One region of the Fictibacillus sp. 26RED30 genome, then DNA from elsewhere that is predicted to be linked to it. Evidence: riboswitches for the same ligand, from Rfam matches in the RefSeq annotation. Region 1 holds a riboswitch; the other holds the start of a gene.

Region 1 (16,475 bases):
TCATACAAAGGCGCGCCTAACAATCTACATACATATTCAGAACCAAATAAATCAAATGCAGTATCATAATTTTCTTCATTTATTGGAACATCTTCATCTTTCATTTCAAATAATTTTACATAGGTCTCTGGAAGTGGTACAGGTAGTTGATCCTCTTCATCTTGAGTCCAATCTTCAGTACTGTCTTGATTCAATACTTTTATAGTTCTCCCCTCATTACTTAATTGGAAATATTGAGGCTTCCATACCATTGCACAGTTTAGGCAAGAAACTAATGGTAACTTACTAATTCCACACGCTTTTAATTCTGAAAGCTTTGGATCTTTCAAATCAAAACAAAATATTTGGTGCATTCTCTTTCCGCACAGTTTACAAACAGGTACTTCACAATATTGGCCACCAATATTATGTTTATAATCGTCGACTTCTTCAATTACTCTATATCCTTTTATGCCTCTCCAATGTTCTCCATAAGGTCTATGTTTCATAAACATCCTCGCTTATTTAAGTTTGCTTCCAATCTATTAAATTCTTTATTTTATACAAGGTATCCTTCTTCAACAATTCTGCACGTTTTCTCAATAAGTTTCGTAATAATGGCGTCAACGCACCCGATTGTTAAGGATTTATATTTCAGATTGTAAGGAATTGATAGCCTCCTGAAATACTTCAATGACATCCTCGTCGTTTTCTAATTTACTCCTAGTAATTAATTCATCTATGACGCTTTTATTCCCAATAGATTCTAAAGCCACGACAGAATTAACTCGAATATCTTCGACAGGGTCGTTTAATGTTTTCAACAACATTGGGATTAAACTTTCATCAGGAAAATCAATCGCAAGTAATGTACACCAATACCTTCTCCCGTCTAGTTTACTTAAAAGTTCGTCTTTCATATATGGGATTACTTGTGAGATGTCGTAAGAAACAAGTATCGACCGTGTAATCTCATATACACCCCAACCATCGTATGCTCCTAATGAATATAACAATGGTTTTAAAAAGATTATCCCAGGTGGGTTTTCATATAGATAATCAATTACTTTTCTATACTCATTAACTATTTCTTCTGTAAGTTCTTCATCATCTGGCATTGGCGAGTATTTATTTAATATTCTAAGTGCTTTATCTTGGTTCACTTTGTAGTCTCCCGTTTATTTGCTTGTTCAACAATCCTGCTCGTTTGTGGAATATGGGATGCACGTTTTTAACCTTATTATATATTCGAAGCTTTTTAATCTCTTTCGCTAAAAGTGCCACGTTAATTGACAAGTGAATTGGTATACGAATTGAGTGCTAAACATAGAGCCTTGTGTACCAAAAAAAAACGCAACGAATTACGTTGCGATTTATAATGCTAATTACTTATGCAATTTAGCTTGTTTTTTCTCGTTTACTCCCTCAAAAGAGAACCCTTTACTATTTTGTGGTTATCTCTTTCCTCATCTATGAGAAAATTCTTTCCTTTTTGTTTATAATTTGGTTAAGGTGAGTTTTTAATAGGGTAGCTTTTTCCACAATTCCCTTTTCAAACTCCTCGATCGTAGTTTGATCACCCTTGCTTTTGATTGGCTCTATATTGATAATTTCCTCAAGTTGCATACGAGAAACATCACACTCTTGATCTTCACTCATTTTTTTCATAAAAATAAATGTATCCATGTCTCGATAATTTAATTCGATTTCAATCGCAAGTTGGTCATTAGTGTATAAGAAGGTTGTCTTCCAACTCCCATCTGTATCGATCGGTTCAGAAAATCCATAATCATGTATTAAATAGTTAAAACTTTCTTCCGTAATAGATGAGAATAAATTCATGGTAACACCTCCACTATAATTAGCATTTTCAAATTAAACTGTATTGTAAGGAATTCCTTACAGTTTACACGTTTTCTTTACATAAAGATATCACTTATTACTTTCTCCCTCATTCAGTTCAGTCCTCTTTTTATCTGATGAATTATCTTGTATTTGTTTGGGGTCTGACCCCAAACAAAAACATAACCTTATAATTTGTCCACTTCAGAAGGACAATACAAAAATCCCCAAAAACCATGTTTATACACAGAGTTTTTGGGGGATTTAGTTCTAAAGGACTATTAATTTCAAGGGATTATACTAATAGCTTCCTTTGTATTTAACGCATTTTTATATTCTGCTTTAAGGTCATCTACTACTTCCTGGATGGTAGAAATTTTCTTCACACTGCCTACACCTTGTCCCGCTGACCAAATGTCTTTCCAAGCTTTAGCTTTGGATTCAGAGAAAGAAAGGTCGATAGAATCTTTTTTCATCAAGTTTTCTACATCAAATCCCGCTTTTTGGAGGGATGGAAGCAGGTAGTTTCCTTTTATTCCACTAATCGCGTCTGTATAAACAAGATCCTCTAGAGTAGATTCAATCAACATCTGTCGGTAATCTTCACTCGCTGAAGATTCTTGAGTCGCTATAAAGCGCGTTCCCATGTATACGAGATCAGCTCCAAGAATCTTGGCAGCAAGTATTTCTTCACCTGTAGAAATCGCCCCAGCTAGAATCGTCATCCCATCCCAGAATTCTTTTACTGCTTTTAAGAAAGCAAATGGATTTAACGTTCCACCATGGCCACCTGCCCCACTGCACACGAGTATTAAACCATCAATGCCCGTCTTAGCAGCCTTACGCGCGTGATCAAGCGAGATAACGTCAGAGAATACGAGACCACCGTACCCGTGAACGATTTTAGCCACATCGCTTGGATTACCAAGCGAAGTAATCACCACTGGCGGCTCATATTTTTTTATTAGCTCTACATCTTCTTCAAACCGTTTATTCGTTCGGTGAACGATTAAGTTAACACCCCATGGAGCTATTTTTGCAGAAGGATCTTCTTCTCTTGCTTTACTTAGCTCTTCTGAGATATGTTTCATCCAATTTTCTAAAAGATCGGAGGTGCGTGCATTCAATAATGGAAACGTTCCTATAATTCCATTATTGCAGCTTTCAATCACCATATCAGGACTCGATACAAGAAACATTGGAGCGTTAATCACAGGTAAACTGAGTTGATTCGACAAATTCATTGGCAATTTGTTAGACAATTTATTCATCCTTTCAGCAGCTAAAATTAGTTTAATGAGAATTTATTAAGAATAATTTCAACACAACCTGCATCATTCCTCTAAAAAAGTTTTATAGGGGTAAATTGAGATTTCCATATATTACATTTTTGTTACAGTCATTTTCTGACAACATTTTCTATTTAGCTTGTTTATAATCAATTTTAGTTAGGGAATATGACCTAATTATCCTTCAGACAAGGGCAAACATTTTCGAAAGAAGTGGGCGCAAAGCCACGGGTCTAAAGCTTAACTTATAAAGCTATGATCGCCGGGTTACCTGGACATCATATACTTTCTGGAGGGATTCTTAGTGGAAAATACGTTTAAGCTGGATCACGAGTGGATTGAATTGATTAAAGAAGCGAGAGATCAAGGTTTTACTAAAGAAGAAATTATTCGTTTTTTACAAAATCCCCAATTAGCTTTAGAAAAATATCAATTGCAAGGAAATTAATTCATTGAAATAGTAAGCAAGTCACAGAATTTATTTACTTACCTCATACAGAAAGATATAATAAAGGCAAATTATTTCTTAAATGGGGATTGCAAATGATGATTGGTGAGCGAGTAAAAAAATACCGTACCGAAAAAGGCCTCTCCATTACAGCATTGGCCGATAAAGCAGGGGTAGCAAAATCGTATATAAGTGCCCTAGAACGAAATATTCAACAAAACCCTTCTATACAACTTCTCGAGAAGATTGCGGATGTATTGAATATTTCTGTAGATCACTTAATTAAAGCTGAAGTTGACACAAAAAACCTAGATCAGGAATGGGCTGAATTAGTGAAAGAAGCCATGGGTTCTGGTGTAAGCAAAGAGCAGTTTAAAGAGTTTCTCGAATTTAACAAATGGAAAAACAAACAAAACTAACCACCTGATGAAATCAGGTGGTTTTTACGTATTTTTTTCCTTTGCGGGTGTCTTCGTGGAATGTACATAATGAGGGTAATGTATTTGTGTGGGGTCAGACCCCACACAAATGTTTAATGTTAATTGAATTAGGGTACGGGAAAAGGGTGTCTACTATTTTTGTCTATGGAGGATTATAAATGAAGCAGTCGCCAAATGAACTAATGGAATCTCAAAAAAGTATAGATGTTAACGGTTCTTCTTTTCATTGGGACACAGCAAAAGGTATTTTTCAATTTGAAGGTCAAGATGTAATGCTGTTTTGGATTGATTCAGCATTCAAGGTGTTCCTAGATTCCATCGAAGAGATCACAGGAGAAGGAACTGCCGATCTTGTTTTTGAAACAGCTGGATATCGGACAGGGTTAATCGTTAGTGATTTTTACATAAGAACAATCGGAAATATTGAAATTTCCGCTGAATCATTACCTACCATTTATGCATCAGCTGGTTGGGGAAAAACATACATAGAGCTTGATGTAAAAAAGAAAGAAGCGATCATTACGATTACGAACAGCTGGGAAACGAAAGTTAAAAAAGCGCAGAACAGCGAACGCATGGGGCGATTCTTACCTGGCCATTGGGCTGGAGTTTTCACAGGACTCTTTCAAACCAACATGTGGTATGAGGTCCTAGAAAACGAAGCCGATCCTAACACACTAAAATTAGCCATCTCGGAATCACATATAACACCAAATGATAACATCCGTGATCTTGTTCAAAGGGATGAACAGCATGAAATTATGAAGCTAGAAGCTATGGTTGAAGACCGAACAAGAGAGTTAACCGATTTGATTAGGGAGATTTCCTCTCCTATTATTCCGGTAACCGATCATATTGTGGTTATTCCCTTAATCGGTAAATACAATGAGCTCCGTTCTAAAGATATGTTAGAGCATACTCTGACTTCACTGCCTCAACACAAAGCAAAATTTGTTATCTTAGATCTAACCGGTATTAAGTCTATTGATTCTGAAATGGTGGATATGTTGAACAAGCTTGTTTCCTCTTCTCGGTTGTTTGGAATGGAAACGTTATTGGTCGGCATCTCACCTGAATTAAGTATAGAAATCACGAAGCACCAGTATTCACTTGGAGATAGTACATATTTTAGAAATCTGAAGCACGCCATCCACTTTGCCTTTGCAAAGGAAGGGATGCTCATACAAGAACCTACGAAGTAATAAAATCCACGCTGCGGTTGCAGCGTGGATTTTTGTTTTGTATAAGTGCTTACTTTCCTCCGTGTGTTTCTGGAAAGAACAAATTGAAGGAATTTGTAATTGTATGGGGTCAGACCCCCATTTCTATTAAACCCCATCATTCGTCTAAGCAACTTGTCTGCCTTTACATATGATATACAGAAACCGAAACCAGTTGGAAGTCGGTATCAATTTGTGAGGTGAAACGATTAATGTGTTACAAGTGTGGAAACTACGACCACTGCAAACATGAGAAGCATGAAAAAGTTGAAAAGTGTTACAAGAAAGTAGAATGGGTTTGTGAAGAATCTTCTTCTTCATCCTCTTCATCTTCTTCTTCCTCTTCTTCATCTTCTAGCTACGAAGTGTTGAAGTGCAAAAAGTTCAAAAAAGCTAAGAAAAAGCAACATCATTGCTGTTGCGATCCTTGGGCAAGAATCTTGTTCTAGGACAGAAAAAAGGAGTCCACCATCGGACTCCTTTTTCTTTATTATAGACGCTTTGTTCCTAAGTAACGTGGTTTCCAGTAGGTATTGCTCATATCTGAAATGGTCACGCCTGTTGAAGAACCAGCGTGAATAAATTTTCCGTTTCCGATATAAATGCCCATATGCGAAGCTCCAGAATCTGTCGTTGAAAAGAACACGAGATCTCCCACACCTTGAGTGGATACACGATACCCCGTTTGGTTCCACATGTCTTTCACCGTACGCGGCAGAACGATATTGTGTGAGTTTTTAAAAACATAGTTGATGTAACCTGAACAGTCAAATCCAGCTGTTGTTGTGCCGCCCCATTTATATGGCGTACCTTGAAAACGTTTTGCATAATCAACTAGATAGGCATTGTTAACATTATAGACTCCTAGTTTGTTAAACGTATTTCGACCTGCAATCCCGTCTGCCGTCAATCCTTTGGCACGTTGAAAGCTCATTACTGCACTCTTTGTATAAGAACCGAAATATGTAGTTGCCGAACCGCTATATGTAAAGTAACCTTTATCTCGCAATATTGTTTGAAGTGTTCTCACGTCTGAATGTGTCATTGTCGGACGAAGTGTCTGATCTCCAATATTCGCAAACGCCTGTAGCGGCGACAATAATAAACTAGCACCTAAAACTGATGTAACTATCCATTTTTTCATTATTTATCCCAAACTCCTTTAATTTTCCAAGTAATCTATTATTATCCTACAATAAATAATAGGACTTGTGTTTTACGCTTCCGTTACGGAAAATAGGAATTTGGTCTTCTTGTAAAACCTTGTCGAATTTAGTATTGTGCTAAAATAATTATATGTAATAAACGATTTTGTCCTCTAATAGCCGAAATCTCCAAATCCTTCTCGCTGTAAAATTTCTTCAACCCCGATGCTATGATCCTCTAAATATTGACTACCATACGTAGAAAAATGGTCAGTACAATTTGAGTTAATAACGGTAAACAAACTATAAAGAAAATCCCTGTCATCATTTGATGTAGATCCTGAACTGCCTATATGAATACACTTTTCCTTAATCTTTTCTTTACGCCCTTCTTCATCTATATAATAGTATTTATTATTAAATGTACCTTCTGGTTCTGGTAAAGCTGTTAGCCCGTACCCTTGATCATTTATTTTTATAACATTGTAGTCTCCCACTTTGTTTGGTTGAGGCTCATCTTCAATGTCGTAAATCACTGTCACTCCACCTACATAACCAGCTGGGATGAGGTAGTATTCGTTCGTTTTCTTTTCTAGTAATTCATGCATGTAAAGCGATAAATACAATGTAAGTACAGTAAATCCAACCATAAAGATACTTTTCACTATCATTGGTTTCCACTTAAAGTTTTGTTTTTTTACCTTTTGCCATTCTTCAGACAAGAAAAAGAGAGCAGCACAAATAATCGCAAAGAAAGAATATTCTTTTATGATAAAAAAAGACAATAATGCAAAGAGAATATGTAAAAAGCCTGACAACAAGAAATGAAATCTATCAACTTTTTTCGTTATCGCATCTATTAGAAAAGATACAGGTATGCCATACAAAAAGTTACCAGCTAGCGCAAGTAAAAAAACGATGATCAAAGCTAAAGAACCTTCAGCTGAACCAGATTCATATACTAGATATAAACCTAGTAACATGGGTAATAAATAGGATGCCAAAAGAGCGGACTTCATTTTTCTCATTAGATGCTTATTCATTTTCTACCCTCCTTGTGAATGTTTTCACATATATTCTATCACTTTGGTTGCGATATTGGAATATTCAGGATAAAAAAAGAAGCCTGCTCTATCAGCAGACTTCATCCAACAATCTCTCCAAGCGTTTCCGCAAAGTTTTCAGATTGTGCAACGGAACCAAACTGTCGCACTTTTTGTTTTGAGCCGTAAAATAGCAGCTCTCCTTCTTTTAGAATTAAAAAAGAAGTACATAATGTTTCGAGCTCTTGCGCGTCATGACTGGAATAGAGAATCGTCTTCCCTTCTCTCCCCAGCTGGCGCAGATCGTTTACAATCTCTTGTTTTGCCGATATATCAATTCCGACCGTTGGTTCATCTAAAATTAGAAGATCCGGATCATGCAACATCGCGATCAAGATGTTCAGCTTTCTCTGATTTCCACCAGACAGATGCTTCACTTTCTTATCAAGGTGCTCAGCCAGTCGCCACTCCTCGCAGCGTTGCATCCATCTTTCTTCTGACGATCCCTTCGCCAACTTCGCAAAAAATCGTAAATTTTCACGCGTTGTTAGCTCATGATAGACGGCGATTTCTTGAGGTACGTAACCGATTTTCTGGCGAATCTTCTTTTGTTCTTTCCTCACATCAAGCCCATCGATCTGAACCGATCCGCCAGATCCTTTCATAAGGGTTGCAAGGATTCTCAAAAGCGTTGATTTACCTGCACCGTTCGGGCCAACAACGCCGACGGTTTCTCCTTTTTCAATAAAGAAGTTCATTTCTTTTAATACTTCTTTTCTACCAAACTTCTTCTTCAAATTTTCTGCTGCAATCAAGCGTTGTCACCTGCCTTTATAGTTGAAAGTACATATAGAACGATGCTGAGACCCACAAAAACAAGGGGAATCACAAGAGTTTCTTGGTTTAACGATGACACGATCCAATATTGCGGTGTCCATTCTGCAGCACGTTGTAAAAAGCTTGATAGCTCATCACTCGGGAAGAAAGTTCCGCTTAAGAGCGATGTGCACAATACGACAAAAAGAGTGATCGCTTGCCATGTGCGGTTGCTGTGTACGAAATAAGCGAACAGAATAGAAAGCGCGTTTAGGAATAAGACGTAACCGATCAAACCGAAAATCGTAGCCACGTTCAACGTTAACTCATCTCGCCACCAGGCAAAACCAATCAATATGATGAGCATGACTAGCTGTAAAAGCAACACACCAAGTGCGTTTCCGAACCAGTAAGCTGAAAATCGGCCGGCAGCGTAAGGTACTCTTGAGCGCATGCCAGAATCACGGTCTTTGATCGGCCAGCTGTTATATAAAAAACTAATCAACATGAGAAGTACGAGCATTCCTGGAACATAGATTGAAGCGGCATCACCAGTATCTTTTACTGACGATTCTCTCGTTACCCCAACTTTATAGTCAACCGTCATAAGAGGCTTAGGCTCCCAATGTTTGTCGCTATACGCCCAAGCATCCTTCCAGACCGCAGCCTGCTCCTTTGCATCTAACTCCTCACTTTTTCCGTATGTTTTTAAAACCGTGTTTGCGCCGTACGAATTACTCGATAATCGCTTCACTTCACTTGCAAAAATCTCGCGCACTAACCCATGAGAAATCGAACCCGACGAGAGCCACATCGTAACAAGCCCATCTTCATCATTTTTCTGTATACTGTCCATAAATCCTTCAGGTATAAAGAAACCGATGGCGGCTTTTTGTGTCTCAATCTGATTTCGCGCATCATCTTCATTATGAACATTTACCGAGACCGCTGGATTTTTACTAACTCGTTCTATGACCGTTTTTGAGTATTCCGTTTCGTCCTCGTCTACGATTACAACTGGAATCTTGGTGACATCACTTGTTTTTTCTACCGACATGTCTAAAAAAACCAGCACGAGAACCGGAACGATGAGTCCCAGCCAACTCCACGGACTTTGAAGCAGTAGTTTTATACGTGTAATGGCAATTGTCCAGACCATGGCAACCTCTTCTTTATCGTGATAAGCAGCAAACTCACTGCCCAAATTGTGATTGAAAAACTAAGCAACAGTAGAACAGACATCCACGCTTCGTTCCCCACAAATAGCGTATCTATCAGTCCGCTGTGTGCCTGATGCACGATGTTTAATACACTTATGCTGCGCCACATTTCCGGAAGATAAGATAGCGGCAAAACGCTTCCGCTTGTAGCAATGAGTCCCACAGCAAGGATGATTCCCGCTCCCCACTTTGCTCCGTTACGAACAAAAAGTTCCTGACAAAGCGCGAAAAGGGATGCGATGCTTAAGCAGTATGCTAAAACCAATGATGTCGCTGTGATGCTCCATGTTTTGGTTAAAGCATAAAATAGAGCAGTCAAAACAACGCTTTGGATGACGAGCAGAAGGAAAACGGATAGTACATTGCTAAAAAAGAATACGCCAAATCTTACCCCTTGTAGACTTAGTCTTTCGCGCAGTGCGGTTTGTTCACTCCTTGCGGTCAAACTCATTCCAAACAGTCCACCAACGAGTAACAGAATCAACACACCTGATAAGCTGTAATAGTCGATCGTTGTTACTCCGCCTAACGTACTTAGTGTTTCCGTTTCGTAAATCTTATTTCGGTTCAGAGCTTGAAGCGTAAAGTCTGTGATGACCGTGTCGCGGTAAGCTCGGAATTCTTCGGAGCTTAAGTCCATTTTTCGTAAATAATGAAAAGCTGCGTTCGCTCCGCTTTGTGCAGAAGATATCAAGTTGGCGTTCGACACCATCACTTGCTGCAAGAGTTTTGCTTGAAAAGGGCGTTCAGGGTTACCGATCACCGTTACTGGGATATTTTTGCCCTTGCGTATCCCTTTAGTAAACCCATCCGGCACGATCACCATACCCGCTATCTCGTTGCTAGCCAGCTTTTCACTCGCGCTCTCAGCATCTGTTTTTTCAAAGGTTAATACATTTTTTAGTTCTTCTGAGTTTTCATACTGCTTCATGAGCAATTTGGTTTCAAAGGTGTTATCTTCATCTACGATCGCTACGGCAAAAGGCTCTACCCACTGCTTTTCTTCAAGAAGTGGTTTTAGCCCGAGATACGTGATTCCAAGTAACAAAATTGGAAACAGCATCATAGCAATCAGAGGAAAAGGCTGCTTAAGCCAGCATTTTACCGTTAGATGGGCAATGAGTAGCGTTTGCCTCATAGTGTCGTTCCTTTCGTTTAAAATTTGGTGATGGGTTGGGGCTGAAACGGCACAGAACCTATACCCGCAGGGGCATTGTACTGGGTGAATCCAGAAGTTTTGCCTATTTATCCACGAGTTTTGCCTGTTTATCCAAAAGTTTTAGCACTTTATCCAAAAGTTTCGGCCGTTTATCCACGAGTCTACAATCCTCGACAAAACCGACGTAGCCTACATGCTTTAAATACCCTAATGGTTAGAAAAAAAGGACAAAGATCAACTTTGTTTTAAGTTATCTCTGTCCTTCTTATTATGATTCTATTGGAACATTTGAGCGATTTCACCGATAAATTGCTCGATGTTGCGTTGAATTTCTGACATCATCGTCATCATTTCAGCGTCACTCATCTCAGCTACGTTTACTGCTTTTCCTTCTGAAAGCTCAGGGAATTTCAGTTTATCGCCGAACGTTGTTTTTGTTTTGATGTTCAATCCAACGTTAATATCGCCCATTGTAGCGTCGTTACCTTTTAGTGTTACTTTGTAATCGTGGTTTGCAAAGTCTTTATCAAGGTTTTGGTCACCCGTGTGCTCGATCTCAAGCGTCATGTCTGGAAGCTCCATTGGCGCATCGCCTGCAGGAACAAGATTAGCCGTCCATTTTGACTTCTTATCTGTGCCTTCACCTTTAATTTGGAAACCGATACCTTCTGTTGTACCGTTTTCAGTCATTTCGAACTTCGCTTTAATGTCGCGCTTCTTACCGTCTTTCCCTTTTGGTTCGCTTTCCATCTTCACATCAACTAACAATGTTTCGTTTTCAGGACCTGCGTTAAGAACCCAAGAAGAGTTCGTTACGTCGCCCTTCGTCCAGCTTTCAGACTTGTAGTTCATCGGAACCGCTTCTTCACCGTTCGCACCAATCTTCATCGTTACGTTACGGCTTACTACTTTATCATCACCATCGATGATAACCACTTGCTTCATTCCACCTGGAACTTGCAAGTCATCTTTGATCGCTTTTTTCGCATCAGCAAGAAGTGTCTTAATTTCTTTCTTCGCATCTGCTTTACTCATGTTGCCCGTTGGTGCCATCATGCCTGTTTGAAGTCCGCCTTGCAATGCTGATTGTTCAGCGATCGCATCTAGGATCTCATCGTCTTTTTCAATCTTTTCAACAAAGTTTACAAGCATTGTCTTTGTTTCTTTTTCAGAAAGAGAAACCGTTAACTCGCGAAGCTTCTCACCCTTAAAATCAACATCGTCTTTCATTTTTACGTTTTCATCTTTCACGCTGTCAGCATACACTTTTGCGAACTCTTCAAACGCTTCATCGCGAGCGTCTTCACTTAGATCGCCATCCACTGCTTTAAAGAAGTTTTCAAGCTTTTCCATACCTTGGTACGCTGGATCAAACTTACGCATCACGTCACCGAACTGACTGTTTTCAAAGTAAACGTTCTTATCGTAAGCTGCGGGTACATTTACAGCTGTTTGTTTGTTGTTTTGATAAAACTCAGCATTCATTAAGTCTGCATCATTCATTCTTAAAGCCATTCCAACAGATCCTTCTTCTTTCTTAGGATCATGCTGTGTTGTTACTTTGAATTCGCTGTTTTGAAGAACAGAGCCGATCAAAGCCGCTTCCATTCCACCTGCTCCAAACATCGCCGGGTCAACATCTACCCCAACGCTCGCTTCAGACTTATACGCTTCTTCCATCTGCTTTTCAGATAATGCTAGCGCATCTCCAAAGCTGTCTTCAAATGATTCGTTCAGTGCTTTAAATGTGTTCATCTCGGATTTTAAATACAATTCACGCGGAGATAGATCAACGAACATCGCATAAGCAGTTGCCCCGATTGCAAGCACTGCAATAATAGCTAGCCCAATGATTAAAGGTCTTTTCTTGTTTCCAGTACTCTGATTAACTTGTGTTTCCATCGTTTAATTGTCCCCCTCTTAATAAATATATAAGCTTTGTCCTACCAACTTATTACACTGTTATTCTAAAAAAATAGCAGCTTATATCTCTATTGGCTTTTATGGGTAAAAAAGGAATTTTTTCGCCCACAGTTTTCTACTATACCCTAATTCTAGAATTATATCCATCAAATCACATAGTAAGAAAGTTTGATTTTATTGGGTATTTAAAACTGTACGTAGTTTTTTTATTGCAGCCTTTCTCCATGACTTCACCGCATAAAGCGTGACCCCAAACGTTTTTGCAATATCTGCCTCCGTGTTCATATGAAAGACTCGATGCACAACCCACCGTTGCTGATTTTCTGTTAGATGCATCAGATAAAGGTTCAATGACTCGTCTTCCAAAAATGGAATGCGGTCTTGATGGGAAAAGTGTTGAAACGTTAACGATTCATGAGGATCATGCGTGACCTCCGCCTCCTGCCTCTTCAGCTCGTTTCGCAACTCTTGTAAAATTCGGCCGCGAACATGGATAAAAGCAAATGACGAGAACTGTCCTTTTTCCGGGTTATATGTTTCGTAAGCTTTCCAGAGTCCGAGTAAACCAGCTTGATAGTATTGATCGAAGTGGTTCGTGAGGTGGTAGCGTTTGATCTGGGATTTGATGAGTGGTTCGAACATGGCTGCAACTTCTTCAAACGGCGTGTGTTTCATGGGAATCGTTCCTTTTGGAATGTGCGCACATTCGGGGAATTCCGCGGTATCTTCACTATAGATTGGAGGAGTTTTGTAAAACAAAGTGCAACTCTTGAAAAGTTGTATAGTTAACGATGCAAAACGACAAAAGTTGCCTGTTAACTTTTGAAAAGTTATCCACAATGTGTGTGCAGAATTACGAAAATTAATAGATTTTTTGTGTGAAATGCTGGATTTTGAAAGTTTTGGGTGTTGATTTTGAGTAAATGGAGGGGATTTGTGGATAACTCAGTGGAGCATTTGTATGTAAGTTGATTTCCGTTTCAGGTTGCTCGCTTTCCGCGGGGCAGGCGGTGAGCCCCTTGCCGCTATGCGCCGTTAAGGGTCTCACCTGACCGCTTGTCCCGCAGGAGTCTCGCACCTTGCACTCCAACCAACTTATCAATGTTGTTGTCGAGAGCAACATCTTTAGTTAGAAAGCACTCCACCTTCGTTCAATGATTTTCTTCAATTCAAAGTAGGTTCTGAACAACACTCTAGTAATTTCAAAAATTTTGTTAGCCTCATGGCTCCTTTTCACTTCTTTCTGGAACTTATGATGTGAAAGGAGGTGAGGCACATGGCAACAGCAGCTTTAATTGATTCAGCAATGCGTTTGGAGCTTGATGGTGGATTGGATGCAGACAACAAACCGGTAGTGAAGTATAAGAACTTCGCTCATGTTAAGACTTCTTCAACACCTGACCAGCTTTATGCGGTAGCAAACGCATTATCAGGACTTCAAATGTATCCCCTTGTGATGATTAAGCGAAACGATTCCTTCGCGATTCACTCTTAAGAGTAGTAGCGAGGAAAATATAGAAGAAAGGAGGGATTTCAATGGCCAAAGTGCTTGAATTGCAGTTTCTTAACCAAGAGAACAAAACGGTAACCATCCGTCTGGATGCTCCGATCGAACCGGTTGATCCTGCAGCTGTAAATGCAGCGATGGACACGGTAATCGCACAAAACATTTTTACTTCTTCGGGCGGAAACTATACGAGCAAAAAAGGTGCGCGTATTGTTGATCGTGAAGTGAGCGAGATTGAACTATAAATCATATAGTAAGTGACTACAGCGACCGTAAAAAAACCGTGTTCTAACCAATTGGTTAGGAAACGGTTTTTTTGAACTGTGGATATTGTTGATAATGTGGATAAGTAATGCTATTTATACACATGTAGCACAATTCTACTTTTCGCTACCTGTGGATAAGTCGGGCTTGAAATAGTAACATCTATGTTAAATGACTCTTTTTCAACAGATTCGATTGTTCCATTTATACTGATCGTTTCCCCTACTAAAACAGGTGCTTTAAATTTCATCTCATATGTTTTTACCCAATAGCCTTTATCAAGATAGGGTTCCACAATATTGGATGCGATTGCCATCGAAAGCATACCGTGTATGATTTTAGCCGAAAATCCTTTTTCTTTTGAAGCACGATCATCAAAATGAATAGGATTAAAATCACCAGACACTTCCCCATATTTCCTCACCAAATCTTCATTTACTTCTATTAGTAAAGGCTCGAGTGCATCGCCTAATTTTATGGTATGATAAACCATTTTCACTCTGCCTCCTTTAAAAGAGTCGATTTTGCCGAAAATACCATTTTTCCGTGCACGTTTTTACCAATAAGCTCTTGATGCAAAACAAGAAATTGACGTCTTTTCTCTACGGAAATTAAGGAAACAGTACATTGAATTGTATCTCCAATCGAGATAGGATGTTCGTAATGAAACACTTGGTCTTTGTGAATAAACGATTGTTCGTGAAACCATGGCACGTTGATATATTGATAAAAAATCATCGGTAGAGCTGGAGGAACGTAATCTATAGCACTTTTTCGATTACCTGATGCCTCAACGTAAGCTTTAACAAGCGCTTCTGTTATCGTTATGGCAACCGACTGCGTCACTGTCCCTTCATACTGTTTAAAATTCATGGGTGCTCACACCTTTCAAATAGTGTTGCAATCCCAAGTCCACCGCCGATACCTAACGTGGCTATACCAAACCGGTCACCTGAGGTCATCTCCCTTAGCAGTGAAGTCACGAGAACCGCTCCTGAGGCACCATAAGGATGTCCAAATGCAATTGCACCACCGCCTTTGTTCAGCTTGTCCCACGATATGTTAAGTTCTTGAGCAGAAGCAACGACTTGGGACGCGAATGCCTCATTCAGCTCAAATACATCAATTTCACTTATAGAAAGGTCCATCCTCTGTAAAAGCGTGTTTACAGCTGGAACTGGTCCGATTCCTGGCACGTTTGGATCAACACCTGCCGTGACAGCGTCAATAAATAGTAGTTTTGGTGCAAGCTTAAGCTCTTTCGCTTTTTCTTCACTCATGACGAGTACGATAGATGCACCATCGTTTAAACCACATGAATTTGCGGCAGTAACTGTCCCATTTTCTTTAAATGCAGGTTTTGCACGTTTCAGCAGTCTTTCGATCACAGAAAGTCGCTTGATTCCTTCATCCATTAAGGGCACATCATTATACGCAACGAGTTCATTATTAAAGCGATTTTGTTCATTAGAATCTATCGTTCTCTTATAGCTTAGAAGCGAATATTCATCCTGAATTGCACGTGTTATGCCGTATTTTTCAGCCACGTTCTCAGCTCCAACACCCATGTCAGGATCCCCTATAGAGTCTGGAGAAAAGCGAGCTCGTTGTGGAAACGTTGATGTACTAACGGATTCGGTGCCACCTGCTAAATATATGTCTCCTGCACCTGTTTGAACTAGCCGACATGCGAGGTTTATCGCTTCAAGTCCAGAACCGCATTGACGATCAACTGCAAAACCTGCAACGGTCACTGGAAGACCTGCTGTTAAAGCAGATAAGCGTGCAATATTCCCACCAGGACCAACTGCATTCCCTAAAATCACATCTGACACCAAATCAGGAGAAACATTATTATCTTTTAAAATCTTTTGAATGACAGCAGCCGCTAGTTTTTCTGCTCCAACACCTTTAAAGTAGCCCGCTTTCTTTCCAATCACTGTACGTTTGGCATCGATAATAACAGCTTTTTTCATGAACAGAGTACACCTTTGCTATAAATCTCTTTTATCTTTGATCTTGCAATTTTTCCGCTCGACGTATAAGGAAACTCTTTTGTAAAAATAATGTGTTTAGGTACTTTGAATGTCGAAAGATGCTCTCTACAAAAACGTTGGATATCACGAACTGTAAGGTTAGCATCTTCTTTTTGGATGATTGCTGCTGAAACCTTCTCTCCC
Region 2 (16,475 bases), on a different contig from region 1:
TTTAGGTCGTTTTTTGGTTATGAAACTATTATCTTATAACCAGCCATTAAATAAAACAAAATATTTAAAAACCTTTAACAAAGGGAGACGGAATGTTGGCATAATTCTTGCAAATGATGAATGGTGAATTATAGAAAAGGGGGAAGTAACGTGGATAAGAAAAAAGGTATTACGATGCCGGACACGTTTGTTATCGTGTTTTTTGTTGTAGCATTAATGGCTTTACTAACGTATATCATTCCGGCAGGTCAATTTGAGACAAAAGAAACAACCTTTATGCAGGGTGGCGAAGAGCAGACTAAAACAGTACTTGTTCCTGATAGCTTTTCGTATGTAAAAGGGGAGGACGGAGAGCCAGCTACTCAAGGGGTAAGTCTGTTTGAAGAAGGCGGTGGTGCCGGTTTTTTAAACTACATTTTTGAAGGTTTAGTTTCTGGGGATAAATGGGGGTCAGCAGTTGGGGTTGTTGCCTTTATACTAATCATCGGCGGCGCGTTCGGTATCATTATGAAAACGCGTGCGATAGAAGACAGTATATTAAAAATGATCGACCATACTAAAGGTAGAGAAGCACTCATTATCCCGCTCATGTTCTTATTATTCTCTCTAGGCGGTGCTGTTTTTGGGATGGGTGAAGAAGCGATCGCATTTGCGATGATTCTTGTCCCCGTTGTGATAGCACTCGGTTATGATGCCATAACAGCCATTATGATTACATACGTTGCAACACAGATTGGTTTTGCAACATCATGGATGAACCCGTTCGGTGTCGCGATTGCACAAGGTGTTGCTGGCATTCCAGTACTATCTGGTGCACCATTCCGAATTGGGATGTGGGCTTTCTTTACATTAGTAGGAATTGTATATACATGGATATACGCATCAAGAATTAGAAAAGATCCAAAGCGTTCCTTATCTTATGATTCAGATGCATACTTCCGTGAAGATTTTAAACATACAGATATTAAATCAAACTTTGGAACAGGCCATATCTTAATTCTTCTTACTATTTTAGCGGGAGTTGCCTGGATCGTTTGGGGAGTTGTAGAAAGAGCATATTACATTCCAGAAATTGCGACTCAATTTTTTACGATTGGTTTAGTTGCGGGTATAATTGGTATTATATTCAAGATGAACGACATGACAGTGAACGGAATTGCTGATGGCTTTAAAGAAGGGGCAAAGGATCTTCTTCCAGCAGCACTTATCGTCGGTATGGCAAAAGGTATTGTGATCATCCTTGGTGGTGACAATCCTGCTGAAGCATCAGTATTAAACACGATTCTACATGCGGCAGGTGGAATTGTTGAAGATGTGCCTACAGCGCTATCGGCTTGGATTATGTATGTATTCCAATCTGTGTTTAACTTCTTTGTTGTATCAGGTTCAGGTCAAGCGGCACTGACAATGCCGTTAATGTCTCCGCTTGCTGATCTTGCGGGAGTTACAAGGCAAGTCGCAGTTCTAGCTTTCCAACTTGGTGACGGTTTTACGAACATGATTGTACCAACTTCTGCGGCTTTGATGGGAACACTAGGAGTTGCACGTCTAGATTGGGGAAAATGGTTCGAGTTCCAAATTAAGTTTCAAGCGTTGTTGTTTACTTTTGCCTCAATCATAATTGTAATTGCTGTACTAATTGGTTTTAAATAATCTATCTTTGAAGAATAAAGGAATGATTTACATGTTTACTCTTATCAAAGGCGGTGAGGTATATACGCCTCATTATCTTGGTAAAAAGGATATCTTACTAGCTGCTGGGAAGATTGCCAGCATCTCAGAAAATATTAATTGGCCGGCACCTGCTCTAGATATTAATATTATTGATGCAACCGGAAAAATTGTGACACCAGGATTTATTGATGCACATGTTCATATTACTGGTGGCGGAGGAGAAGGCGGTTATAAAACGAGAACTCCTGAGATCTATTTTTCAGATGTTACTAAAGCTGGTGTGACAACCATTGTTGGTGTGATCGGGACAGACGGAACAGCTCGTACGATGACTAATTTAATCGCGAAAGCAAAAGCGCTTAAAGAGGAAGGAATATCGTGCTTCGTTCATACTGGATCATACCAAGTACCTGTTAAAACGTTAACGGGGAATATCGAAACAGACATTATGATGATTGATGAGATTATTGGTGTAGGTGAAATTGCTATTGCTGATCATCGATCCAGCCAGCCGGTTGCTCACGAAATCGCAAGGCTTGCGTCACAAGCAAGAGTTGGAGGTATGCTTTCAGGAAAAGCGGGTGTAGTGAACATTCACCTTGGCGACAGTAAACGCATGTTGTCTTTAATTGAGGAAGTTGTAGAGACGACTGATCTGCCTATTTCTCAATTTTATCCGACTCATATTAACCGAAATTCTTATTTATTTGAAGCAGGTATCGAATATGCAAAAAAAGGCGGTATCGTGGATTTTACAACGAGTACGACAAAGCAGTTTTTAGAAGAAGGCGAAGTCAAATGCAGCATTGGGTTAAAGAAAATGCTTGATAGAGGGGTTGCTATCGAACAAATAACCTTCACATCAGACGCGCAGGGAAGTTTGCCTGCATTTAATGAATTTGGAGAATTTACTGGGCTGCGTATCGGTAAAGTGAACTCGCTGTACAGCGAAGTGCGTGACGCAGTTAAAACAGAAGGTGTTGCATTTCAAACAGCATTGCAAACAATCACTTCTAATCCCGCTCGCGTTTTAAAGCTTAAACAAAAAGGAAGGTTGCAAGAAGGACTTGATGCTGATCTTGTTCTGCTTAATGAAGATCTTAGCATCGATTCAGTTATTGCGTTAGGGCAAGTGGTGGTTCAAAATGGAGAAGCTTTGGTCAAGGGAACTTTTGAAGAGTAAAGGGAGCTAATTATTGGCTTCCTTTTTCACTTTTAACTTATGAAATATATGGTAAAATAGGGAACATACATAATTTTTCTAAAAGGTGGCGATCATGTGGCAAAACAAGAAATTCCGACAGCATTAAGTCCAGAATTGTTTGAACACCTGCAAGGCGAACAGCTTGTCCTCTTAGGAACCGTTGACGTAGAAACGAAAGCTCCATCTGTTAACGCAATATCTTGGGTAAAGAGCTTGTCAAAAGAAAAGATTCGATTTACGGTTACGAACAATTCACGTATCGTAACAAACATTAAAGATAATCCAAATGTGGTCCTTACGGTGGTAGGGCTTGAAACGGTGTATTCTATTAATGGAAGAGCGAATATACTTCAAGATACCATGGAAGGTGTACCATTAAAGCTTGCGAAGATTGAAGTGGAAATTGATCATGTTTTTGAAAGCATGTTCTGGGGTGCAAAGATCGTCCAAGAACCTGTTTATGAAAAAACGTATAATGAAAAGAAAGCGAAAGAGTTAGATGTACAAGTGTATGACGCTCTAATGAAATAAGGTGGCTTTCTACAACTAGAAGAATCATACAAACCGTCAAAACATTATGTTGTGGCGGTTTTTTGTTTATTTATAGATTTGTTCTTAGAAAGGAAGTCATGAAAAAACAAGGAGGAGATCACATGCCTATCGTATACAGATTGTTTTTCTTATCTGGTCTAATTTCAATGTTTGTAGGCATCTTGCAGATCACGAGTCTTGTGGAAACAACTGATGGATTGAACGTTTGGGGATATTTTCTTCTGCTGTGGGGGATTGCTGCATTTTTATGTGCGTTAAACCGCTTTAATATTGGGTGGATAAACAAACTGTTGGCTGTTGTGGGAATTTTAATTCACGGGACAGTAGTTATGTATGGTCTTTTGTTTCCGGTTGACGCAGAAACAAAAGGAGTACAGGTTATAATTATTTTGTCTCCATTATTCTCATTTATCTCCGTATGCTGCTGTGGATTTATTGTAGGACAAAAAAGTGATAAAACACATTCAAATACGTTAAGCAAATAGTGAACTTTTGTCTCTTTGTGATAAAATTAAATGATTAACTCCTTGTTTTTCCTAAAGTCGGTTTTAAACAAGTTAACTGTGGCAACGATGAGGGTATGAGGAAGAAAAGGGTGAACGATGGATGGACTGGCGAAACTGGGAACGCTATTTTACTGAAAAAAATATATTAGAGCTGCTTGATCAATACAAAGATCTAGGTTTTTTGCCAGGAATATTGCTGCCTATGCTTGAATCATTTCTGCCGATTCTTCCGCTCTTTATCTTTGTAGCGGGAAATGCAGCAGCATACGGATTTTGGTTAGGTTTTCTCTATTCATGGATTGGGGTTTGCGTAGGTTCTATCATCGTATTCTTGCTAGTACGGCGGTATGGACAAAAGCGTTTTTTGAATTTCTTAAACAGGCATACAAACACTACACGAATGCTAGGCTGGGTAGAGAGGCATGGTTTTGGTATGCTATTTCTTATTTATTGTTTTCCGTTTACTCCTTCCGCTCTAGTAAATGTTGTAGGCGGATTATCGAGGATAAATATTAAAACCTTTTTGCTTGCATTAACTCTCGGTAAATTGGTGATGATCGCGATCGTTTCTTTTATCGGGTATGATTTTATCGATGTGTTGAAAAGTCCTTTAAAACTTGGGATGATTGCTTTTGGCATATTTGTATTGTGGCTAGGTGGAAAAATAGTCGAATCAAGACTTAAAGAATCAGAGCATCGGGCGTGATAAAACGCCAGGTGCTTTTTTACTTTCACGAAGATCTTTTTCCTTGAATATAGTTAAAAAGAGGAAGGGAGACTTTGTATTGATTAAGATTAAGTCACAAAAGCAGATTGAAAAGATGCAAGAAGCGGGAAGGCTGCTTGCTTCATGTCACAGAGAATTAAGCAAGCTTGTTATACCTGGAACAACAACATTTAAAATTGATCAGTTTGTTGAAAGTTTTTTAACAGCTCACGGAGCAAAAGCTGCTCAAAAAGGATATATGGGGTATCCTTTTGCGACATGTGCTTCTGTAAATGATGAAGTATGTCACGGGCTTCCAAATAAAAATGCGTTAAGAGACGGAGATATCGTAACGATTGATTTTGTTGTGAATTTAAATGGATGGCTGGCTGATTCCGCTTGGTCATATGAAGTAGGAAAGGTTTCTAAAAAGTCTCGTGCTTTGTTGGCAACAACTAAACAAGCACTATATAAGGGGATAGAACAAGCTCGGGTTGGTAATCGTATAGGTGATATCGGTCATGCGATTCAATCTTATGCGGAGAATAAGGGCTATTCGATTGTTCGAGAGTTTATTGGGCATGGTATAGGTCGCTCCATACACGAAGAGCCTCAAGTTCACCATGTTGGAGAGCGTAACACAGGAATCACTTTAAAAGAGGGTATGGTCATAACCATTGAACCTATACTCAATGGAGGGCGGCCGCACGTTAGTTTATTGGAGGATGGTTGGACCGCCGTCACTTATGATGGAAGTCTTTCAGCACAATATGAACATACTGTTGCCATTACAAAAGAGGGACCAATTATTTTAACAGAACAAGCTTAAAATAAACATTGCCGCATATTCTTTAAAGAAGAGCGGTAATTTTTTTTGCTCTTAAGGTTATTTTTTTAAAGTAACTTGACATAGACAAGTTGCTCATTGTAATATACTAACATAAAGTAAGTTAAATTCATGAAGAGAAAGAGGGATAGGGATGTTATCATTAGGATTACTGATTATTCGATTAGTAGTAGGTCTAGCATTAGCAGCACATGGAGCTCAAAAGTTGTTTGGGTGGTTCGGCGGTTATGGATTAAAAGGAACTGGAGGCTGGATGGAATCTATCGGTATTAAACCAGGCTATACGATGGCTCTATTAGCAGGTCTGGCTGAATTTGGCGGAGGACTTTTGTTTGCCGCAGGTTTGTTCACCGAAATTGGTGCTGTGCTGATCGCTGGAACGATGCTTGTGGCTGCAGTTAAAGTTCACTTGCAGAACGGGTTCTGGGTAACTTCGAACGGCTATGAGTTTAACCTAGTCTTAATCGCAGTAGTGATAGGAGTCGCCTTAACAGGTGCAGGAGATTATTCTTTGGATCACCTTTGGTTAAAATAGAACTGAATACAGAACAAAAATGACGAAACCACTTTATGCTAAGTGGTTTTTTCTTTTGCCTAAGTAATTAAGATCAGAAGAAAAGATTCAATACGATACCATAGTCACAGTTAGAAAAATCACTTATAATGGTGAAGTACTTTTATAAGGAGGTGACGTTCCTTGTTTAAAGAGATGTCAGAGAACCAGATATTATTATATGTCATAAAAAACTTAAAAGAGTTACGAAAAAAAGAATTTCAGCTCTTAATCGATGAACTTCACCCGTATGATATCGCAAATGTTTATAAAAATTTGCCGGAAAAGCACAGACATAAGTTTGTTACGTTTTTAACCACAAGACAGATCGCTTCCTTGATTCAAGAGCTAGAAAGTGACCTTCAGATGGAAATTCTGAACAAACTTGGCATTGAGCGCTCATCTCACATCATGAACTTAATGGAGAATGACGATTTGGCCGATCTTCTCGGCAACTTGGATGTTAATGAGATCCAAGATTTTCTGTCTTCCATGAAAGCAGATGAATCGAAGACGGTTCAAAGTCTTATGCAGTATGATTCAGATACCGCTGGTGGAATCATGACTAATCGGTTTGTATGGATTCCGCAAGTGTATACAGTCAGAGATGCGGTTGAAAAGCTAAAGACATTTGCCGGGTTTGCAGAGAATATTTATTACTTATATGTAATTGATGATGATAGAAGGCTTGTTGGTGTTGTCTCTTATCGTGATCTGTTATTAGCAGAGATGGATGAGAAGATCGAGGAAATCATGTACAGCAGGGTTATCTCCGTACCTGCAGAGACAGACCAAGAAGAAGTAGCGCGTACCATTGAGCGCTATGACTTTATAGCTGTCCCTGTAACAGATGAACATGATCGTTTGATCGGGATTGTTACAGTCGATGATGTCCTCGATGTATTAATTGAAGAAGCGAATGAAGACATCGAGAAGTTATCGGCAACAGGTAAATCCATTGATTTTCAGACGAGTGCTCTTGTAGCTTCCTATAGAAGACTACCTTGGCTTATTTTACTTCTTTTTATTGGTATCTTATCCGGTAGTATCATTAGCACGTTTGAAGGCACGATTGAACGCGCAGTTGCACTTACGTACTTTATGCCAATGATTGCAGGTATGACAGGAAATACAGGCACACAGTCACTTGCAGTAGTTGTTCGTGGACTTGTATCGCATGACATCGATCGGCCGACCATTATGAAATTAATACTCCGAGAATTTGGTGTTGGTTTTATTATAGGAATTACATGCGGAATTTTAATCTCAATCGTGGCTTTCTTATGGAAAGGCAATCTAATATTGGGGCTTGTTGTGGGCAGTTCCTTGTTCTTCACATTAATAATTGGAACGCTTGCTGGAACGCTTATTCCGTTATTGCTATACAGATTTAAGATTGACCCAGCGGTAGCGTCGGGACCTCTTATCACAACATTGAATGATATTTTTTCACTCTTGGTTTACTTTGGTACAGCAACAATGTTTTTGTCTCATCTTCTATAGAAATAAGAAAATCAGTCTTCTGACTGGTTTTTTATTTTTGAAAAAAATGTTGCATTTTTCCAATTCGCGGATACAATTAAACAAAATAAGGAGGAGTATAGAGATGATAGTTAAGATGGATCAAACGTGGCATGAAAAAGTTATGAACTATTTGAGTGCAGAACCTGCGCTAAACTTATTCATCATCGCTGATATTGAGAATTTTGGTTATGAAACAGATTCTCAAGACATCTGGGCAGATGTTGAAGAGAACGGAGCGATCACAGGAATTCTTCTTCGTTATAAAGGAAACTACCTTCCTTACGCCAAAGGGGGGATTAATGCAAAAGCATTCTCAGAGATTATCAATAAAGATAAAAGTTATGAGATGCTTTCTGGTAAAAAGGAAATCACGGAGCAGTTTACTCCTTATTTACAGTTTGAGCGAACAAAAGAACTGTATTTTGCTGAGCTAAAAGATGCAACATCATTAAAGAAAAATATATCAAGAGAAAGCATCTTACAAGCAGAGCTTAAAGATGTTGATAGCCTCATGGAATTAAAATATTTGATCAAAGAATTCTCAATTGGAAAAACAGCTAAAGAAAGCTTGGAGCAAGCATTATCCACCAAAACAGGGCGCACTTATTTTATTAGAGAAGAGGATACCGTTGTTTCTTGTGCATCCTCTACGGCTGAAAATTCATTATCAGCGATGATTGTCGGCGTTTGTTCACACCCTGAAAAAAGAAACAAAGGGTATGCCTCACTTTGTATGGAAGCGCTATGCTACGATATTCTAGCTGAAGGGAAAACGCTTTGTCTTTTCTATGATAATCCTAAAGCAGGGTCGATATATAAGCGTTTAGGCTTTAAAGATATTGGATTTTGGAGTATGAACTATTCAGTCCAAACAACAGAAACCCAAAAAAACCAAGAAGTAGTGAAATAACTTTCAAATCTTTTTCTCCTCTGACAATTGAATGAAGTGAAGATGCGTAACTCTCGGCTAGGACGTTGAGGGCAGCCCGAAGAATGATGTGCCCAATAGCGAAAAAAAGACGGCAGAATCAACTCTAGCGATTCTGCCGTCTTTCTCTTTGGCACTTTTCTAAAAGATTGTTGCTTTAAACTCTTTGTCACCTTTGATAATTGATTGAAGTGGAAGGTGTGTGCCTACCACCTGAGATACTCCATGCAAGGCATGCGACGAGGAAGCTTACTACCAAGCATCACTTGTAGACGCAGGAGCAAGAAACTTCTTAAGGCGGGCAGTTTGAAAAGTGGAAGTGGCTCGTTCAGCCCCGAAAAGCAAAAGTTGAATGGGCCATGAAGGCGCACTTTGCCTTCTTGACCGTTAAACTTTTGACCTCGAGGGGCTAGCCACTGCAACTAGACAGCTGAGCCACTTAAGAGTGAAACGTACGAATGTGGCTCAGCGCCTGCCCCGTGGAAAGCGAGCAGCCTGGAACGGAAATCAACACTTCCAAAAGCAACAAAGTTTACGAAAACAGCCTTTTCTTTTGTTAACTAACCAAGCTTCCTTTCTTCGGCTTGTTCACTTGAGGCATTCTTTTCTTCATTTGAAGTTCTTAGTGGTATTTCTCTTAAGAAGAAGAAGGTTAATATGAATGCAGTGCCAATAACGATTGCGCCGGTTAAGAAAACGCCGTTTAAAGCATGACTCAATGACTCACGCAATATCCCAAGTACTTGTTTAATAACGTTTAACGATTCCGGTGGTAAAGCACTAAATTTTTCTAAAACAGCTTCTTGGTTCAGCAGCACTTGAGGATTTGCAAGCTCTTTAATCTGCTCGCTCATCTCAGGTGTAACACTGGGAGAAGAGGCGACTAACTTTTGGGACTCTTTGTTAAAGTGATCGGCTAGAGAGTTATTCATAACACTTCCCATGATTGAAACACCAATCGTACCACCAAGCTGTCTGAACAGCTGAACAGAAGAGGTCGCAACACCTAAATATTTATGTTCAATTGCGTTCTGCACAGTTAAGGTGAAGATGGGAAACGCGATTCCAAGTCCTGAACCTACGAGGATCATATTCATGATTGCTGTCGAATTAGTCGTTTGCGTATCCATAAAATGCATGCTTGTCATACCACTGACCATGATGAACAATCCAAGCATAGCCAATTTCTTGTACTTGCCTGTCTTAGTTATAATCTGCCCACTTATCGTGCTTCCTGCAACCATGGCAAGTGTTAATGGCATCATTACAAATCCTGATTTAGTAGCAGATGTTCCCATCACTCCTTGTATAAAGAAAGGCATATACATGATGGATCCAAACATGCCTGCTCCTAAAAAGAATCCGATTATATTAGAAACGGTGAACACTTTATTTTTGAACATATCAAGTGGTAGTACAGGACTTGATACACGCTTTTCTGTTAGCACAAACAAAAAGAAAGCTACGATCGTTACAGTGAAAAGTCCGATGATCTCTGGAGATACCCAATCGTATTCATTTCCTGCCCAGGTGAATGAAAGGAGAAGAGGAACCATTGTTAACGTTAGTAGCAGAGAACCTGTGTAATCAATAGATTCTTTCTCTTTTCTTTGTACAGAAGGAAATAAAAAGTAGATAGCAGCAAAAGCGACGAGGCCAAAGGGAAGAAAGATCCAGAATACCCAGTGCCAATGAAAGTGGTCGACGATGTATCCGCCTAATGTAGGACCAAATACGCTAGCTAAACCGAAAACACTGCTCATAATTCCTTGCCATCTGCCGCGTTCGCGAGGTGGAAATAGATCGCCAACTGCTGTGAAAGCAGTTGACATGATCATACCGCCTCCAAAGCCTTGAATACCTCTGTATAAGATGAGCTCAAGGATGCTTCCGGATATGCCGCATAAAAGCGAACCTGCCGTAAACACTCCAATCCCTAAAAGGATAAATGGCTTTCTTCCGTAAATGTCTGATAGTTTTCCAACTAAAATAGCAGTGATACTTGAAGTGAGCATGAAAATCGTGAAAACCCAGCTGTAGTATTCTATTCCTCCAAGATCAGCAATGATTTTTGGTAAGGACGTACCAACAATTGTTTGGTTTAACGCAGCAAAAAGCATAGCAGACATGATGGAAAGCATGATAATAACTTTCCGCCGCATTTCAAGATGTTCCATGCATCATCCTCCTATTCATGTTGTAAATAATTCACAATGTGAATTATTCGTTAAAAAGAAAACTGCTCTATTAATCAAGCAGTTTTGTTGAAGATTCTATCATTCGTTTTATGTCTCCATCTGTTAAAGCAGCAAACTTTTTTTCTAGGTAGTTATTTTTAATGTTATCCATTTTTCGTGCAATTTCTCTACCATCTTCAGTAATTTCCAAATAGACGATCCGACGGTCTGAATCTGATCGTACACGCTGAATATAATTCTTTCCAACAAGCCGATCCGTAACCGCGGTAATATGGCTTGATGAAACTTTTAATTCGTTTGCGATTTCGGAAGCCATCAGAGGACTTTGAATAAATAAAGTCTGAAGAACTGCAAACTCATTGCTTGGGATATAATCTGAGTACACTTCGTTCAAACCTTTTCTTAACGTGCGAAAAAGTCTGCGTAAACTCATTTCCAATTCGCGCTCTAAATCATTTCTTAATGGGGTTTGTTCTCTATTTTTCATTTTAACACCCTTGCTTTTTGTTTCTTCTTCTACTAGTATATGATAATTTATATTTAATAAGAAAGAAAGCAAAAGGTTTGGGGAGACACGGATTATGAAAAATTCAACATTATTTTTTGTGCTTTTAGGCTTTGGATTTTTGATCGGAGCAGCTTACTGGGTTTGGGCAATCACAACACAATCACAACCAGGTGGAATGTAAAAAAATGAGCCGTAATGGCTCTTTTTTTGTATAAACAAACACTTCTAATTTAAATAAATGGGAGGTGTTGGTATGAAAGTAAAGTATCAGATTACAACTAAACTTATTAAGAAAGATTGGAAGCAGCGTCCAGGAGGTAATCGTATACCACGCTATGCGGTTGCGCACGATACTGGTAACCCTAACTCTTCGGCTCAACAGAACCATAAATATTTCAATAGCAGACAACTAGAGGCTTCTGCACACGTATTCATAGATGATAAACAGATATTGATGATCATTCCATTGCAAGAAAAAGCTTGGCACGTTCGCTCTGACGTATCGGATGCTAATGAATGGGCGATTGGTGTAGAGTTATGCTATGGACCTTCCATAGATTTTAACAAAGCTTACAGCCGTTATGTATGGTTTTTTGCGTATTTATGTGAGATGTACCAATGGGACCCTGCGCGGGCCATAAAAGGGCACTTTCAGCTAGACCCAAAAAGAAGGACAGATCCTTTAAACTGTTTTCATCAATATGATAAAACATTTCCATTTTTCATTGAGGATGTTAAGTATGAGCTAAAAAAGTTTGTTGTTAACCAGAACGAGTTTAAAGAACTTGTCACTGCAGAAGAAAAGCTCTATAAGGTGCAGATTGGGGCATTCACATCTAGAGAGAATGCCGAAAACCTTTCTCGAAAAGCTAAATCTGCAGGATTTGCTGTTCATATTGATCACTCTTAAAACAATATATGGCAAAACAGCCTTGCGATGTGTTGATTTTTGATTCCAGGTCGCTCGCTTTCCGATCGGCAGGCTATTTTTTTGTGAGAATAGGTTTTAAGTACACAAATTAATGGTAAATAAGTTGGAGGTATGCCATTTTTTGTGTACATAGGGGGAAGCAGTAGAACATGGAGCAACAATTGAGGGTATTAGGTAAAAAAATCATTGAGCATAAATATGATCTATCAAAGAAAATTGATGAGGTGCGCGTATCACTTGGTGAGCATCCTACAGAGCAAACGGAATTTGTGTTAAACCTCCGTGGAGAACTATTTTCATACTTTGGAAAAGCTCTTTACGAAGATAAGAAAACATCACAAGAACATTTTATTAACTGGGGAAGAAAAAATGGCGAGCTTGCTGTTCAGCATGAAGTTCCGCTGGACAAAGCATTAAGCAGTACCAGATACTATAGAATGGTGCTTTGGGATTTCATACGTAACGAAATTAGTAATGAAAAATTCAGCGTTGAAACCATTTTGAAAGCCGCCTCTATCATCGACCCATTTCTAGATGAAACGGTCCATGCTTTTAGTGTCGCATATGTTGAGAATAATAATCGTGTACTTGGATTGGCTAGAGAGGCAATTGAAGAGTTGTCTGTTCCCGTTGTCAGGCTGACAAGAGCGGTTGCGGTTCTCCCGCTTGTAGGAACGATTGATACGCATCGCTCTAAGTTAATTATGGAAACTTCTCTTCAAAAATGCATGGAATTACAGATTGAACATCTATTTATCGATCTATCTGGTGTAGCCGTGATTGATACGATGGTCGCTCATAATTTATTTAAGGTAATAAATTCTCTTAAGCTTTTAGGTGTAAATGTAACCTTAAGCGGGATGCGTCCTGAACTTGCTCAGACTGTCGTTTCGCTAGGAATTAGTTTCGAAGGATTTTCAATTGCTGGAAACTTGTATCAGGAGCTTGAAGCAATGGGGATTCGACCTCAAAAAAATAAATAAACCACAAATACTTGCCTCTTAAGTAAGGCAGGTATTTTTTTCTAGTATAAAAAGAACGTTTGTTCGCATATAATATAAAAAAGGAGGTTGCTTCATGACTAACTTATTAATGAGATGCATTCAAGAACGGGTTGGAATAGAAATGATCTACCTCTCGCAAAAAGGTGATATCTCGCACCGTTTTGTAATTCCATACTCTTTCGACGGTCATACAATAAAGGGATACTGCTCGGCAAAAAAGCAGATTCGAAGTTTTCACATAAGAAACATATTATCCTTACATTCACGTTTTTTGTCTTCTTGAGATTGGGGGGATTGTCGTGCAATATGGAAGCGAAGAAGAGCGTTCGCTTATTGAAAAATTTGTGATGTATCCGATTTTACTTACAGTGTTTAATCGCGATCTGCAGATTATTTGCGGCTCTCCATTTAAATTGAGACAGCCATACGTTGCATTAGTAGAACAAATTATGAATCAAATCAGCAAAGATCTATTTGATGTACGAATTGAATTGAGAAAAAGAAGAATTAAAGTTATGGATGCACGCCGTGAGGAAGATATTACAGAATATGAAATCTTTATTAGGGGTTATCGTGAAATTATGAGGTTTCCAAACATTCATCTAAAAAACAAAGCAGAAACACTTATGCTTTCTTATCTACAAGTGACCGTAAAATAATGGATAAAGCATGCCAGTTTCATTTTCGATAACATCTGTATACAATGAACGTATTGCAGAAACATAAGATGATGATAATAGGATTAGAATTTGAATTGAGGAACCTTATGGAACACTTTATCCAGCTAGCTAGACAATTGAACAGAGAAATAATGATTGAAAGCCGCAGCCCATTTGATCCGGTATGTCCGGTGAATACACCACACCCTTGGCAGATGCTGGGCTGTGGGAACTATGCAGCGGTGTTTTCACATCCTGATCATCCAGCATATGTAGTTAAGATTTACGGCAGGGATGAGCATGGATTGTTAGAGGAAAAAAAGGTTTATGATCGACTAGGAACACACCCTGGATTTTCTGTTTGTTATTATTCCGAACAACGTTTTTTAATCTTAAAACGTATTGAGGGAATGACTCTGTACGACTGTGTGCATAAAGGTGTTAAAATTCCTGAAAATGTGATTTATGACATCGATGAAGCAGTGAGGCATGCAAAAGACAAAGGATTGTTTCCTAACGATGTACATGGAAAAAATGTCATGATATCCAATAATACAGGAATTATTGTAGACGTATCTGATTTTAGCCGATACGAAACTTGCAGGAAATGGAAAGATTTGAGGAAAGCTTATTTTACATTTTACAAGAAAACGCTGTATTACTTTCCAATAAAGATTCCTTATATTGTTTTGAATGGAGTAAGGATTGGGTATAGGTACTATAGAAAGTTAAAAATATCCAAAAAACAAAGCCTAAAATAATAGGATTAAAGAACTATTAAAATCATTGGCACAAATTACCTTAGTAGGATATAATAACTATAAATCAATAGAAACCTTTGTTATTAAGGGCAAACCAGTTGAAAAGCTGGGACGCAAAGCTATGGGCCTAAAGTATGGTGAACATGCAATGGCAGCCGGTTGCCAAAGGGAAACGGACTCGTGTTTAGACACAAGCGTTTCTATGAAGCTTTATTCTCGTATTTTGTAGTTTCTCTGCAGGAATAATGTGTTCCATAGAGGTTAAAAGTATCTAAAACATAAATTGAAGCCATTCCCTTTATTAGGTGATGGCTTTTTGTATGTAATTTTTGAGGGATTTGAGGGGTTGTAGAATGGAAAACTTCCAACTAGACTTACGCGCACTCAAAAGAAACTTGTTACCAGAATTTATGAAGTCTATTCCAGCCATGATACATACACACAAAGAACATCTAAGAAAAAATGAAGACTTTCATACGTTTCTAAACGGTTTTGTTGAGCAATACGAGAAGATACTAGAGAAATTTTTACGCGGGATTGTGCATGCAGTGTTTTTAGAAGAAGAACGATTTAAATCCTTTTTAAAACAAGGAGAGCAGAAAGCGTTTCGATCAGGTATTCATTTTTTAAGGCATCAACGAATTCCTCATCAAGCACTTGCGTGTTTTACAACGAGTATTAGTGAATCCGTTTTATTTGAAGTAAAAAAAGCAACGTCCAACGAGCCGTTAGTGATACAACTATTTATGTTAGATCGCTGGAACCGGATTTCTCACCATGCTGTTACAGGTTTTCTAAGCGGTTTCTCTTCTCAACAGTTTAAAGATCTTAAGGAGATTAGCATTCGTGATCCATTAACAAATCTGTATAATCGTCGTTACTTTTATGATTGTTTAGAAAAGGAGCTAGAAAAGGCAAATAGACTTAAGCTTCCTCTTACACTTGTCATGTTTGATATCAATAACTTTAAATTAATCAATGACGAGCTAGGGCATCACGCGGGTGACGAGATACTTCAGCAGATCGCAGAACTTTCAAAGCGACTAAAATTGTTCTCTGGATTTAGATTCGGTGGAGATGAATTTGTTTTTCTCTTACCAGGAATTAATGAAGATGAAGCATACATCTTAACTGAAAAACTAGAGAGTCAGCTTATCGTTTGGAATGAATCCATCTCATTAGCGTATGGTGCAATAGAATTACTTGCAGATGCATGCGAAAACATAGACTATTACCTGCAGCTTGCTGATGAGCGTATGTACACGAACAAAAGAGCTAGAAGTGAGAATAAATCACTGATTTGATCATGTAAAATAATGGGCCTTTCTGCTATGTTTTTCGCAGATCGTATAACGTAAAGGAAGTTGAATGCATGAAAGATTCATTTACGATTACGGAACACCGTTCTGAAACCATATCATCTTTGTTACGGTGGTTCTTTTTAATTCTTTGTATACCTGTTTTTTATTATCAACCTATATCAAGCGTCTTGAATTATGAAACGGAAACTTTTCCGATCCTTTTTATAATCGGCATTATATATATGACATCCACACAAGTTGTATTACACCGATTGCCAGAGACGTCACTGTACTACCGTGTTTTTACAAGAGGTGGAATTGTTTTTGATTGTCTTGCTTATGCATGGTTGATGCAGCTTACTGGTGGAGCTGATAGTCCGTTTGTTGCTGTTGGTTACCTAATCGTTATCCATGCTGCTCTGTATTGGAGGTTAAAGGGCGCTTTTATAGTAGGAACAGTGAGTTTTACCATTCTCTGTTACTTTTTTATAAGAGATAGTGGGTATTTGAACACGCTCTCTTCCTTTGAATTTTTAATGAAGAGCATCTTCTTATGGTTGATCGCTTTTTACGGCGGTGTGATTGCCTCAAAAGAAAGACAATATTATTTCGAGAAGAA

The links. A riboswitch is a leader RNA that binds a small molecule or an ion and turns the genes downstream of it on or off. The one in region 1 is predicted to bind cyclic di-GMP.
Region 2: it holds a riboswitch for cyclic di-GMP, as region 1 does, so the genes downstream of both, IHV11_RS10800 (GGDEF domain-containing protein) here and IHV11_RS13880 (anti-repressor SinI family protein) in region 1, are expected to answer to the same signal.

Annotation. Positions count from the first base shown of each region.
Region 1 covers NZ_JACZDV010000002.1:240,348-256,822, forward strand. Annotated here, with positions in the region: gene IHV11_RS13860 (hypothetical protein) at 1-488, opposite strand, end outside; gene IHV11_RS13865 (HEAT repeat domain-containing protein) at 627-1,142, opposite strand; gene IHV11_RS13870 (hypothetical protein) at 1,450-1,821, opposite strand; gene IHV11_RS13875 (NAD(P)H-dependent flavin oxidoreductase) at 2,109-3,083, opposite strand; cyclic di-GMP riboswitch class I at 3,294-3,385, shown strand; gene IHV11_RS13880 (anti-repressor SinI family protein) at 3,415-3,558, shown strand; gene IHV11_RS13885 (helix-turn-helix domain-containing protein) at 3,657-3,977, shown strand; gene IHV11_RS13890 (STAS domain-containing protein) at 4,157-5,200, shown strand; gene IHV11_RS13895 (NlpC/P60 family protein) at 5,709-6,362, opposite strand; gene IHV11_RS13900 (DUF6843 domain-containing protein) at 6,537-7,406, opposite strand; gene IHV11_RS13905 (ABC transporter ATP-binding protein) at 7,508-8,221, opposite strand; gene IHV11_RS13910 (ABC transporter permease) at 8,218-9,381, opposite strand; gene IHV11_RS13915 (ABC transporter permease) at 9,351-10,580, opposite strand; gene IHV11_RS13920 (DUF6583 family protein) at 10,878-12,503, opposite strand; gene IHV11_RS13925 (sigma-70 family RNA polymerase sigma factor) at 12,699-13,199, opposite strand; gene IHV11_RS13930 (DUF1659 domain-containing protein) at 13,801-14,019, shown strand; gene IHV11_RS13935 (DUF2922 domain-containing protein) at 14,061-14,276, shown strand; gene IHV11_RS13940 (MaoC/PaaZ C-terminal domain-containing protein) at 14,387-14,788, opposite strand; gene IHV11_RS13945 (MaoC family dehydratase) at 14,791-15,168, opposite strand; gene IHV11_RS13950 (acetyl-CoA C-acyltransferase) at 15,165-16,271, opposite strand; gene IHV11_RS13955 (AMP-binding protein) at 16,268-16,475, opposite strand, start outside.
Region 2 covers NZ_JACZDV010000001.1:2,120,422-2,136,896, reverse strand. Annotated here, with positions in the region: gene yfcC (putative basic amino acid antiporter YfcC) at 151-1,653, shown strand; gene iadA (beta-aspartyl-peptidase) at 1,685-2,857, shown strand; gene IHV11_RS10865 (pyridoxamine 5'-phosphate oxidase family protein) at 2,954-3,409, shown strand; gene IHV11_RS10860 (hypothetical protein) at 3,532-3,915, shown strand; gene IHV11_RS10855 (TVP38/TMEM64 family protein) at 4,037-4,642, shown strand; gene map (type I methionyl aminopeptidase) at 4,722-5,471, shown strand; gene IHV11_RS10845 (DoxX family protein) at 5,623-6,024, shown strand; gene mgtE (magnesium transporter) at 6,187-7,545, shown strand; gene IHV11_RS10835 (GNAT family N-acetyltransferase) at 7,649-8,476, shown strand; gene IHV11_RS10830 (MDR family MFS transporter) at 9,055-10,671, opposite strand; gene IHV11_RS10825 (MarR family winged helix-turn-helix transcriptional regulator) at 10,742-11,179, opposite strand; gene IHV11_RS10820 (peptidoglycan recognition protein family protein) at 11,454-12,110, shown strand; gene IHV11_RS21425 (STAS domain-containing protein) at 12,281-13,114, shown strand; gene IHV11_RS10810 (hypothetical protein) at 13,435-13,794, shown strand; gene IHV11_RS10805 (serine/threonine protein kinase) at 13,902-14,555, shown strand; cyclic di-GMP riboswitch class I at 14,634-14,722, shown strand; gene IHV11_RS10800 (GGDEF domain-containing protein) at 14,909-15,859, shown strand; gene IHV11_RS10795 (GGDEF domain-containing protein) at 15,928-16,475, shown strand, end outside.